Regions from separate parts of the Pseudoalteromonas distincta genome, predicted to be linked through region 2. Evidence: predicted binding sites of a transcription regulator. Region 2 holds the regulator's gene; each other region holds the start of a gene.
The links. Region 2 encodes sigma-54, which starts transcription at its own class of promoters, with help from an activator protein. Its sites were predicted from a motif close to GTTGGCACGNNNNTNGNNT; they were not measured.
Positions count from the first base shown of each region.

Region 1: the regulator sigma-54 is predicted to act here: its motif matches at 1,662-1,680, upstream of FFU37_RS19020 (hemerythrin domain-containing protein).
Region 3: the regulator sigma-54 is predicted to act here: its motif matches at 1,281-1,299, upstream of FFU37_RS13665 (BON domain-containing protein).
Region 4: the regulator sigma-54 is predicted to act here: its motif matches at 1,664-1,682, upstream of FFU37_RS05825 (EF-hand domain-containing protein).

Region 1 is NZ_CP040559.1:510,982-514,152, reverse strand. Features, by position in the region: gene FFU37_RS19040 (tetratricopeptide repeat-containing diguanylate cyclase) at 1-535, shown strand, start outside; gene FFU37_RS19035 (DUF6500 family protein) at 572-790, opposite strand; gene FFU37_RS19030 (hypothetical protein) at 820-1,074, opposite strand; gene FFU37_RS19025 (hypothetical protein) at 1,134-1,388, opposite strand; gene FFU37_RS19020 (hemerythrin domain-containing protein) at 1,720-2,145, shown strand; gene FFU37_RS19015 (plasma-membrane proton-efflux P-type ATPase) at 2,245-3,171, opposite strand, start outside.
Region 2 is NZ_CP040558.1:343,182-346,352, reverse strand. Features, by position in the region: gene lptC (LPS export ABC transporter periplasmic protein LptC) at 1-20, shown strand, start outside; gene lptA (lipopolysaccharide transport periplasmic protein LptA) at 10-555, shown strand; gene lptB (LPS export ABC transporter ATP-binding protein) at 552-1,277, shown strand; gene FFU37_RS01475 (RNA polymerase factor sigma-54) at 1,347-2,846, shown strand; gene hpf (ribosome hibernation promoting factor) at 2,873-3,160, shown strand; gene ptsN (PTS IIA-like nitrogen regulatory protein PtsN) at 3,165-3,171, shown strand, end outside.
Region 3 is NZ_CP040558.1:3,055,054-3,058,224, reverse strand. Features, by position in the region: gene FFU37_RS13675 (VOC family protein) at 1-299, shown strand, start outside; gene FFU37_RS13670 (LiaF domain-containing protein) at 338-1,006, opposite strand; gene FFU37_RS13665 (BON domain-containing protein) at 1,335-1,901, shown strand; gene FFU37_RS13660 (YqaE/Pmp3 family membrane protein) at 1,974-2,132, shown strand; gene FFU37_RS13655 (hypothetical protein) at 2,512-3,018, shown strand.
Region 4 is NZ_CP040558.1:1,303,944-1,307,114, reverse strand. Features, by position in the region: gene rluB (23S rRNA pseudouridine(2605) synthase RluB) at 1-362, opposite strand, end outside; gene scpB (SMC-Scp complex subunit ScpB) at 359-949, opposite strand; gene FFU37_RS05825 (EF-hand domain-containing protein) at 1,101-1,622, opposite strand; gene FFU37_RS05820 (exonuclease III) at 1,850-2,281, opposite strand; gene xthA (exodeoxyribonuclease III) at 2,522-3,171, shown strand, end outside.

The DNA.
Region 1 (3,171 bases), on a different replicon from region 2:
TTCATTATTTTTATTTTATAGGCAAGCTCGACAACGTCAAAAATATCACGATATTTCATTAACAGATTATCTAACAAATAGCCCTAATCGCAGAGGAATAATGCGCGCCGCAGAAGCAAAGCTTGATGAAGGTAAAATGACGATAGCAATTGTTGACTTAGACTACTTTAAAAAAGTTAACGACCAATTTGGTCACGATGTTGGAGATTTAGTTCTTATTTCCTTTGCAAAGGCTGCAAAAGAAACACTAAGTGGTGATCATCAGTTTGGCCGCTACGGCGGCGAAGAATGGTTGTTTGCACTAAATTCGGTGGACGAACTAGCTATTCGAGACATATTTGACCAGCTCGCCACTAGGTTTACCGAGCATTGTAGTAATATAAAAGACCTTCCTAGTAATACACAAATCACTTTTAGTGTGGGAGCCTCTGTAAGTAACCCTTTAAAAAGCACACTAGATGTTCTTATTAAGCATGCAGATAAATTACTTTATAAAGCAAAAGAAAACGGAAGAAACCAAGTCGTTGTTGATTAAATAAATACAGCTAAAAATACTTGCTCAGTTAATTGACTAAAGTCCATCTAAAACCATCTGTTTAATTTTATGTGCTTTTACAAAATGATCTAATTTATGGGTGTGTATCCACCAAGTAGCGGCCTCCATAAGTAGCTCTGGGTCGTCGTTTTTATTGGCAAAAAATGCATAAAAAGAAAGCCCTACATTTTCGCCTTTAGCTACTATTTTTTTATCGCACACGGTAATTATTTTTGCTCTTAGTTCTTCCCTCATACATACCTTATTTAATTATATTTTTACTATTAAAATACGCCATTTAAAAAGCTAACGATTAGCTGTAAAAGGCTTCTATCAACCAAGCCATGATTCTCAAGCTCTTTATTAGGCGTATTTACTTTTGCAGCTTTGCATTCATTATCTAATGTCTCATTTTTACGTGTATCGGTTTCGTATGCAATATCTGCTTGGTCCATACATTTTGCCGAGCCTGCATAAGGCTGCGCCGCACAAGCGCTTAGTAATAAAAAAAGTGGAATTGCTATCAATAATTGCTTCATAAATAATCCTATTTTTACGCAACTTATTTACTTTAAATTACAGCTGCAAGTTAGCCTATTTACTTTTCTACCACCATTGCAAAAAATTCAAAAAAGAACGTACCGATGGCATCAAAAAAAGTGTCATTTTTTTCATCCTTTTTAATTTGTGCGCTAATGCATTGATTGTAAACCTGTGAGCTTGTTTGAGCGCCATTTCGATCAACCATTTCAGCCTCTTCAATGCATAAGTTAGGGTCAGAACGCGGGGCTGTACTACATGCACTCAGTAAAGCGCACAGTAATAATGCGGCGATGGGGCTTTTTATGTTCATCCCTAAACTATCCTATTAAGTTAACGTGCTACCTGCATTTATGTGTGAGAGTAATATATAGGTTGTACCCAAATAACACTGACACTTTATCACTGCAATAAAATAAACAACCAGTAAATATTTGTAAGGTTCTGTAGGAATTTATACTCACTTTTATAATTGAACTACGCAAAAGCCTGAAATTATTGCATTCATATCACTGTAAAATTTACAGTGATCGCAGCCAAAGAATAAAAAATTAAATTAAATTTATTAAAATACAAGAACTTAATATTTGGCATTTAGTTTGCTAGTTAATGATATAAGCAAATAAATTGTAAAAGGACTAGTTATGAATATTTTTGAAGCACTACGTCACGATCATGATAAACAACGAGAATTGGTAGATGCGCTTATTCAAACACACGGCGACACAGAGCAGCGCCACAAGCTAATGGATGAGCTAAAAACAGAATTAGAAGATCACGCAAAATTTGAAGAACGTTACTTTTATAACCCACTTATGTTTGATGACTTAACTCATGAAAAAGCGCGCCACAGCGTAGCTGAACATCACGAAATTGATGAATTAATTGAACAACTTGAAGATACCGAAATGAGCTCATCTGCATGGTTAGTTGCAGCTAAAAAGCTACACCATTTGGTACACCATCATTTAAGTGAAGAAGAACATGAAGTGTTTCAATTAGCGGGTAAAGCACTTACCGAAGGGCAAAAAGAGAGCCTTGCTGAGCAATATAACGACGCTATGCATTAGTTGCATAACATGCAAACCGACTTCCACACACTCCCTGTGTACTTATTGGTTATAAGCCTTATGGCTTATAACCAATTTTTTTATTTTTAAGCCTATATGCTAGCTCTTCTCTAGCAATGGTGCTTCTGTCGGATCAAAAATTCGATACGCCACTAGCTTTAAACCATCGTTAATAAAAAACCACACCAAAGCATATGCCCACACAGCAAGTGCCCAGCCCCATCCTAATGGGGTCATAAACACACCATAAACAGCAATAAGTGTTGCTATAACTTGCGTGCCAAATACGGCGACCATTAATATAGCAGACGGTTTAATAGACCAAAATGGACCTCGGGTACGCGCTAAAAATATAGTCAAATGCCCTGCTACAGAAAGTAATAAGTACATTAATGTTTGAAGATGAGGACGGTCGAGTTCAAATACTTTATCTCCTAAGTAAAATAAACCAAAGGCTGCAATTGGCCCTAGAATTCCCAGCACAGATGCAATACCTAAAACGAGCCGCATATTCCATGTTTCGGGCTTATTTTGATAATGTACATTGTCGTATGCAATTGACAAAATGGCGGCATCGTTAAGTAAAGCAAGCATTACAATCATGACTGCTGTTAACGGATAAAAGTTAAAAATTAATATCGCCATTGTCATAAAAAGTAATACGCGCAGAGTTTCAGCAACCCTGTAAATAGCGTAACTGTTCATGCGTTGAAATATTTTTCGGCTTTCTTTAACTGCATCAATTATAACCGACAAGCCATCGGTCATTAACACGATTGATGCTGCTGAACGCGCTGCATCTGTAGCGCCCGATACAGCAATACCACAGTCAGCTTTTTTAAGTGCTGGCGCGTCATTTACGCCATCTCCTGTCATACCAACAATGTGCCCTCTATGCTGAAGCACATCAATAATATGGTATTTATGCTCAGGAAATACTTGTGCGAATCCGTCAGCACTCTCAATAGAGTCATCTAACTGCGTTGTTTGGTGATGCTCAGTTGCACCAAATCCACTAGCATCAAG
Region 2 (3,171 bases):
CCATATACTATGACCAATAAAATATTAAAATCACTTATAATTCCTACACTTATACTAGCGTTTAATAGTAGTGCTGCAGAACAAAACACGCAACCTGCTGCCAATCAAATTTCAATAAGTGCCGACAAGCAAGAAGGTCAATTAAAAGCTAATGTGGGTATTTTTGAGAAAAACGTTGAGATTATTCACGGTAATCGCCGCATTACAGCCGATCGCCTCGAAGTGCACAAACGTGATGAACTTGGTGATAATAAACAATTATTAATTGCCACAGGTAGCCCTGCGCACTTTGAAGAAAAGCAATCAGATGGCACGACTATGAGCGCCAGTGCTGACGAAGTACGTTATGATGTATCTAAGCGTTTTTTAACGCTTGTTGGTAATGCACAAGTATCGCAAGCGGGACAAAAAATAAATGCTAAAAGCATTACCTACGATATAGAGCAGCAGCTAATCAGTGCCGAAAAAGATGAAAACTCAACTGACCGCGTTCACACAATTTTAGTACCGATCGAAACTAAAAAAAGTAAAAAAGGCGATAAAGGTCAACCATGAGCACATTAAAAGCAGAACTATTGGCAAAAAGCTATAAAGGTCGTGAAGTTGTAAAAAACGTCGGCCTTGAAGTACAAGCTGGCAGTATAGTTGGCTTACTTGGCCCTAACGGTGCTGGTAAAACAACGACTTTTTATATGATTGTAGGGCTTGTTCCTAGCGACAAAGGTAAAATATCTATTGATGATAACGATATTACTCTTTTACCTATGCATAGTCGTGCTAGATTAGGCATAGGCTACTTACCACAAGAGTCATCGATTTTTAGAAAGCTGACTGTTTATCAAAACTTAATGGCCATTTTAGAAACGCGCAAAGAACTAAATAAACAAGCCAGAGAAGACACACTCAATAACTTATTAGATGAATTTAGCATACAACACATTCGTGATAGCCAAGGTATGGCATTATCGGGTGGAGAACGTCGTCGTGTAGAAATAGCACGAGCACTGGCAGCAGATCCTAAATTTATATTACTGGATGAACCGTTTGCCGGTGTTGACCCTATTTCGGTATTAGATATAAAGAAAATAATAGAACATCTTAAAAATCGTGGGATTGGTGTCTTAATTACCGACCATAACGTAAGAGAGACCCTTGATGTTTGTGAAAAAGCCTACATTGTTTCTCATGGGGAGCTGATTGCATCAGGTACTCCAGAACACGTATTAAATGATAAAACAGTACGCGATGTTTACTTAGGCGAGCAATTTAGGCTGTAACATTTACGCCATGTCTTTAAGCATCTGCTAGTATTAATTATAACAACATAAAAGGATTGTTAGAGATACATGAGGCAATCACTACAGCTGCGCATGGGCCAGCAACTTACAATGACTCCACAGTTGCAACAAGCTATTCGTTTGTTGCAACTCAGTACATTGGATCTCCAGCAAGAAATACAAGAAGCTCTCGACAGTAATCCACTATTAGAGGTTGAAGAGGCAGACTATTCTGAAGACGCTGCTGGTAAAAACGAGCAAAAAGCTGATACCGATGACATAACTGTTAGCGCATCTGCTGATGATGCTCCGAGCGAATACGAACAAGATACTGGTGAAGCACTTGCAAAAGACACGCTAAGTGACGACATGGCTATGGATGTTAGTTGGGATGAGTACATGAGTGCCGCTCCTGCAGCCTCATCAGGTCCAATGCCTGAAGATGAATCTATATACCAAGGCGCCTCTACTGAAACGCTCCATGAGTATTTAATGTGGCAATTACAACTAACGCCATTTAGCCCTACCGATGAAGCCATCGCTATTGCGATTGTAGAAGCTGTCGATGATTCAGGTATTTTAACTCTCAGTTGCGAAGAAATTTTAGAAAGCTTTAATCAAGAAAACGAAGATGATAACGAAGTTGAACTTGATGAAATTGAAGCGGTATTAAAACGCATCCAACTGTTTGATCCTGTTGGTATTGCTGCACGTAGTTTACAAGAGTGTTTGTGTATTCAGCTTAATCAATTTGATAAAGAAACACCTTACATTAATGAAACGAAAATGATTTTAACCGAGCATATTGATCTATTAGCAGCTCGCGACTATCGTACATTAATGAAAAAAACTAAGCTCAAAGAAGAAGAGCTTAAAGAAGTAATGACACTAATACATACTCTCAACCCAAAACCTGCAGATACTATTGTAAGGGAAGAATCTGAGTATGTTATTCCTGATGTGTCAGTTAAAAAAATTAAAGGCCGCTGGGTTGTTGAATTAAACCCAGATAGCATGCCTAAAATTCGTGTTAATAGCCAATACGCGGCAATGTCTCGCACTGTAAAATCAAGTGGCGACAGCCAGTTTATTCGCTCACATTTACAAGAAGCTAAATGGTTTATTAAAAGCTTAGAAAGTAGAAACGACACGCTATTAAAAGTTACTAATTGTATTGTTAAGCAACAACAAGGCTTTTTTGAACATGGCCCTGAAGCCATGAAACCAATGGTTTTAAATGATGTCGCTGAAATGGTAGAAATGCACGAATCGACAATTTCACGCGTAACTACTCAAAAGTACATGCATACACCCCGTGGTATATTTGAGCTTAAATACTTTTTCTCAAGCCATGTAAGTACTGAAAACGGTGGTGAATGTTCATCTACAGCAATACGTGCGCTTATCCGAAAATTAATCGCAGCAGAAAACTCAGCAAAACCATTGAGTGATAGCAAAATAGCGGATATATTGGCTGAGCAAGGAATTAAAGTAGCAAGACGTACAATCGCAAAATACCGCGAATCTCTTGCTATTCCACCGTCAAATCAGCGTAAAAGTCTGATTTAAGACGCTAAACTAAGAGGGTAATGCTTATGCAACTAAACTTAACTGGTCGTCACGTAGAATTAACCGATTCACTAAGAGACTATATTAATACTAAATTTGCGAAGCTTGAAAGACACTCTGATCATATAAATAATGTTCATGTCATTCTCGATGTAGAAAAATTAAATCAAAAAGCAGAAGCCACAATACACGTAAGCGGTGCTGAGCTATTTGCCTCTACAGAACATCAAGATATGTATGCCGCTATTGACTCGTTGATCGACAAGCTCGATCGCCAAGTAATCAAACACAAAGAGAAGCTTGCTCGACACTAATATGATGAAAT
Region 3 (3,171 bases), 1.0 Mb from region 2:
AACCAAGACGCTGGGTACACTTTGGAGATGACACGCATTACATCGCGATAAGCAATCATGGTGAGGGTGAAAACAGAAATTTATCGGGCCATCAAATTGGTTTTGCACACTTTGCTTATGTAACAAATAACTTAAGCGCAGTAGTAATGCGCTTAAATAAAGCGGGTTTTACTCTAAGCAAGCAAGGTAGCGAGAATCCATTTAGGAAAAACGTTTACTTTATTGATCCTGCAGGGTTTGAAGTTGAGTTTGTAGAGTATTTAAGTGATATACCAAGCGAGCGAAATAACGATTTATAATAAAATACTAAGCAGCACGCTAAAGTGCTGCTACTCAATTATAGTGAGCGGTTATTATTACCCGTGCCAAACTGGGTTTTTAGCTCATTTGCAAAGCTTATAAATTTTTCTTTAATTGTGCGCTTTATTTTCACCTCAACCGAGCCCATTACTGCCTTTCCTTCAATATGAATTGTAGGGCCTTGGCGTTTGTTAAGCGACACAGATTTATTTTCAAGGCTACTTAAAATACAAAACATTTTAGACACTACATTGACATGCTCTGGTACGTAAATTTCATCGCTACCAAAAATACAGTTAACGTGAATAGTTACATTTTGATGCGCAAAAATGGCATCGGTAAAATCAAGCACCACCGATCCCATAAAGTTACTCAAATATATATTTTTTGGCACAACCCACTGACCACTTCGCTCGTTAGATCCTAAAATACTGCGTAATGTAAAATCATCATCACTGTTTTGCTGTGCACTATAATGTGGTGTAAATTGCGATTGTTTTTCTGCTTTATATTGCTGATCGGTATTAAGTGTTAAGTCTTCTACTAAGGCTAGCAGTGCTTCGTTATTAGGTGCATCCATCGCATTATCTAAACGTCTTTCAAATGCATCAACAGAAATAACACCATGACTGTAATTATAAATTAATTGATCAATCACTTGTTCGCGTACTTGCTCTATTGGGCGGTCTTCAACTTTTACAGACATGAGTTATTCCTTCTTATATTTACTATTGATACTGCTCTCGTAGTTAGGCTGCAAACCGCGTACCAAATATAATTTCATTAATTATCAATTGGTTATTTTTTAACGGTGTTTTTTGTTTTGTTATATTAACGATAGATTAACCAAAAGAGCAATTATCTAGCTATTTTCACTATTTGAGAAAGTTTTACCGAGTAGCCTGTAAATAGTTACACAAACATAGATAAGGTTTTATCTCTTAATTAATTCAAGTTATTGAATTTTAAGTGTAAATAAAGTTGGCCTGAAGCTCGCATTAGTTAAAGTGTCTTTAATCAAAAGGAGAAAGATTATGAAAACATTTAACAAATCTATTATCGCAGCTCTAGTTCTTGGTACTACGGCTATGGGTGCCCAAGCAAACAGCTGGGAAAACGAAAGTAAAGATGCTTGGATTGATGGTAAGGCAGAAACCGTTCTACTTATGAACACTAATCTAAACAACTTTGACATTAACACTGATGTAAAAAATGGCAAGGTAGTACTTACAGGTAAAGTTAATAGCGAACTTGATAAAGAGCTAGCAGAAGAACTTGTACTTAGCCTAGATGGTGTAACTGATGTTGATAACAGCCTTACAGTTGTTAAAAGCATGGACACCGAAGATAAAAGCAACGACATGATGGACGATGATGATAACGACCTAACGGACGCTAAAATCACCACTGTAATCACAACTCGCTTCCTGTTTGACTCAGAAGTAGGTGGTACAGACATTGATGTTGATACCGACAACGGTGTGGTAACTCTGAATGGCTCTGTAGAGTCTGAAGCTGAAAAGCAACTAGCAGTTAAAATTGCTAAAAATGCTGAAGATGTTCGCGACGTAGTCGATAAACTAGCTATTGTTGCTGAATAATACAGTATAGTTAAGGCCCAGTAATGCTGGGCTTTAAGTCTTTTCAATGTTTAATTTAAATGGAGTTTGATCATGGATATTATTCGTATAATACTTTCGGTTTTATTACCGCCATTAGGTGTGTTTTTGCAAGTTGGCTTAGGTATGCATTTCTGGTTAAATATTCTATTAACACTGCTAGGTTATTTCCCAGGGTTAATACATGCAATCTACATTATTGCGAAAAAATAATGACAGATTATATATTGTGTAAGCCGAGTACTGAGGTTTAGCTAAATACTTCAGTACCGATCGGCTCACAATATTAGTTTTTAGAGAGTTTTTAGATAGTTTTTAGGTTAAATCCAATTTTTAAAGCTCTTCAACCCATTAATTCACTTCCTTAACTCACTCCCAATATTATTTTAAAACTATACTTATTGTTTACTAATAAGCTTTCCAGCTAACAGTCGCGCTCAGATTCTGACTTGATGCCATTTAGGAAATCTTCAACATTAGTGTGTTTATACATCTACAATATACAATCAAATACTTTATTATTTAGTGACAATATTACCTTCACTTCTAGTGTTATCATTAAACTAGGTTTTAGGCATATTGAGGCAGTTAATTGAATATTCGACTTATAATGTCAGGCGTTGTGTCTTTCGTTTTTTATTTTAGTTGGGCCTACTGGGCAAATAGTACGGCAGACATTGCTAAATCGGTTACGCTTCAAGCTGCATTAGTGCAAGGTTTGTATAGTGGATTTGTAACGCTTTTTTTTACCTTTATTTTAGAAATGGTCGTCAACAAGTATAAGTTTAGTTATGTAACGCTTGCGTTTGTAACTCCAATTATTTGTATGTTTCATTCTAAAACACCACAAAACGTAGCAATACGACAAAGTTTTAACAATGCAATTAACTCTAGCGCCTCGTATTTAAGTAATAAAAAAATAGCAGGCGTACTTTTTGCGCCTATTATTCCGATTACTGTCCAATCGAGCTTAGTGATTATGGTAAATGTAGTTAATCAGACACCTAATTTGGCACTGACAGTAGCCCCAAGCATATTTTTTACAGCCTTGTATGCCTACACATATATGTTAGCTTTGCTTAAAAAAGTAGAGCGTTAAATATAAAAGACTACATGTGGGAGGAGGTTTTTTATAATTTAATGCAGAGAATATCATGGGAAATATCTTGTATTTTATGCTTATACCCACTTAAAAGATTACTATTTAAGCAGTTGGCTTGTTGATTGTTAAAATAAAGGTTTTTGGTAGTGA
Region 4 (3,171 bases), 960 kb from region 2:
GTAAAAAGCATCAAACCCGAAGTATTAACGTCTAGTCGGCCAACCGCAATCCAACGCTCACCATCAATACGAGGAAGTCGGTCAAATACTGTACGACGCCCTTCTGGATCTTTACGTGTGCTTAACTCACCTTCTGGTTTGTTATACATAATTACACGACAGATTCTATCTGCTTTTTCTTCAATCTTTACAGTGTGTCCGTCTACACGAATTAAATCAGTTTCTTCAACACGGTCACCTAACTTTGCCACTTTACCGTTTACACTAACGCGGTTTGCATCAATGTATTTTTCCATTTCACGGCGTGAGCCTACGCCTGCACGGGCTAGGACTTTTTGTAACTTTTCACCTTGTATACTCATTCGGATGGTTCTCTCACAGAAGGATCACTTAATAACTGGTTAATTTTACTTTGCTGCTCTGTTGGCAGCGCAGGTAAGTTTTCAAGTCCAGTTAACGAAAAATAATCTAAAAATTGTTTAGTAGTTGCATATAAAGCCGGCTTACCCGGAACCTCTTTATGCCCTACCACTTTAACCCACTCTCTTTCGAGTAGGGTTTTAATAATATTCGAACCCGTAGTAACACCCCTTACTTGCTCAATTTCACCGCGTGTAATGGGCTGCCTGTATGCAATAAGTGATAATGTTTCCAGTAAAGCACGCGAGTATTTTGGTGCGCGTTCTTGCCACAAGTTATTTAACCAAGGGCTTAAACTACTACATGCCTGAAAACGATAACCGCTACCAACTTCGACTAAGCGAATACCACGAGTTTGAAAATGTTCTTGTATTGTATCTATTGCGTCGTTTATTCGCGCCATAGAAATAGCTAAATCTATTAATACAGTATCTTTAAGGTGGCGTTTACTCACAGGCTTATCTGCAACAAAAATAGCTGCTTCAATGATCTCAACTAGTTGTTCATCACTAATTCGCCGACCCGCCATAGACACTCTTAACAAATAAAAATACACAGCCATCTATTATGACAGAACAACGCCAAACTAGGAAAATATATCTACTAAATAACTAGATTTTAAACACAAAAAAGCCAGTGATTATCACTGGCTTCTAATTTACTCTTTAAAACAACAAATATTAGCTGTGTTTAATGGCTTCTAATGCATCATCTTCAGCTACTGCGTTACCGTATTTTTTGATGTAACCCATAAACTCGCTTTTACTGATGCGCTTATCTTGGTTTTTATCCATGTAACCAAAGTGATTTGAAATATCATCATCGTTACCTTCAGCTACCGAAATATAGCCATTACTGTCGTTATCTAAGCTTGAAAAGCTGCTTTCAATTTTATCGAATTTAGCGATTTCAGCTTTAAATGCCGACTCACTTACTTCAGAATCAGTGGCTACTTTACCATTGTTTAACTTCATGTAAGTGTTGAATTCTTTGCGGCTAATTTCGTTATCCATATTGGTATCAATATTTGAAAAATGGCCCCAAATGCTATCGTCATCAGCTTCAACTTTTGAGATGTAGCCATCGCTGTCATTATCTAAACTTGCAAAGTCACTGTCTATTCTTTCAAGACCTTGATTAGATGAACAAGCCGCTAGGCTTAATGATGCTAAAATAGTGGCTGCTAATGTTAACTTTTTCATAAGACGTATCCTTCGTAATTAATTAAATGTCACTTTAACTAATACAAATCCAATGCCAATAATAGTTAACTTATAAGAATCAACAACTTAACCTTGATTGGTGCATTTATTGAACAGTTTCAATAAGTTAAGCTTGCAAGCTTTGCAAACAACCTTGTAATTTTTGCAAAAAAATACCCGGTAAAAAACCAGGTATCTCAATTTTAGTTATATAGTTCAGCTAATAATTAGATTGCTGCGTTTTGGTAGCGTTTAACAAACTCAGTAACGTTTTGACCATTACATTTTAATGAGTTTAAGTTACCAATTTTTTGACGAACAGGTGCTAAACCTTGTTTTAAAGCCGTCATACATAATTGAGTTTCTTGTTGAGCGTCTTTTGCAAATACTTCTACTTTCTCAACTGATGCGTTGCTTAATGTCGTTTTTTTAGCAATATCGCGAATATCTTCACCATTACATAAAATGCTTTTAGAAAAACGAGATAAGTAAACACCGTGCTGAGCAGCTTCTTTACGAGCAACACTAAAGCCTTCGTTTGCGCTTAGTACACATAACTTAGACTCAATTTTATTATCTTGACTGAAGTAAGTATTGCTTTGTGCTGAAGCAGTTGCAGATGCGAATAAAGCAGTAGCTAAAAGTAGTTGTGTTTTCATGAGAGATCCTATTTGAACGAGCTAAACAAGTGAATTTCGCGCATTATATATTCAATAAAGTTAAGTTCAATTGAATTTTTTATTTATTTAAAAAATTAATACTGCATTTACAATGTTTAAACTTTACTCACCAATTGATCAACATTTGCGCAGCTATTTTCTCATTTCAGTCATGTTATGTACGCGTATTTACTGATACAATTTAATTCATTAAATAGATCCAATTTTAAGGTAAATTTTATGAAAGTGATTTCTTTCAATATCAATGGTCTGCGTGCTCGTCTTAACCAATTACAAGCAATTATCGACAAACATCAACCAGACGTTATTGGCTTGCAAGAGATTAAAGTTCATGACGAAGCATTCCCACTAGAAGATGTACAAAAAATGGGATATCACGTCTACTTTCATGGCCAAAAAGCCCATTATGGCGTAGCTATGTTATGCAAAAAGGAGCCTAAATCGGTCTTAAAAGGCTTTGCTACCGATACAGAGGAATCGCAAAAACGCATGATAAGCGTCACTGTTGAACAAGATAACGGTCGCGACCTTACAGTCATGAATGGCTACTTCCCACAAGGTGATAATATTAATCACGAAACTAAATTTCCTTATAAACGACAATTTTATAAAGATTTAATGACACACCTTGAAACCAACCACACCCCCGATCAAGACGTCATTGTTATGGGCGATATCAACATATCACCCACCGATTTAGATATTGGTATTGGCGAAGTTAATGCAAAGCGTTGGTTAAAAACGGGTAAATGTTCTTTCCAACCGGTAGAGCGTGAATGGCTTGCAACATTACTTAATTGGGGCTTTAAAGACACCTTTAGAGAGCAAAACCCAGAAACAGACGATCAATATTCGTGGTTTGACTATCG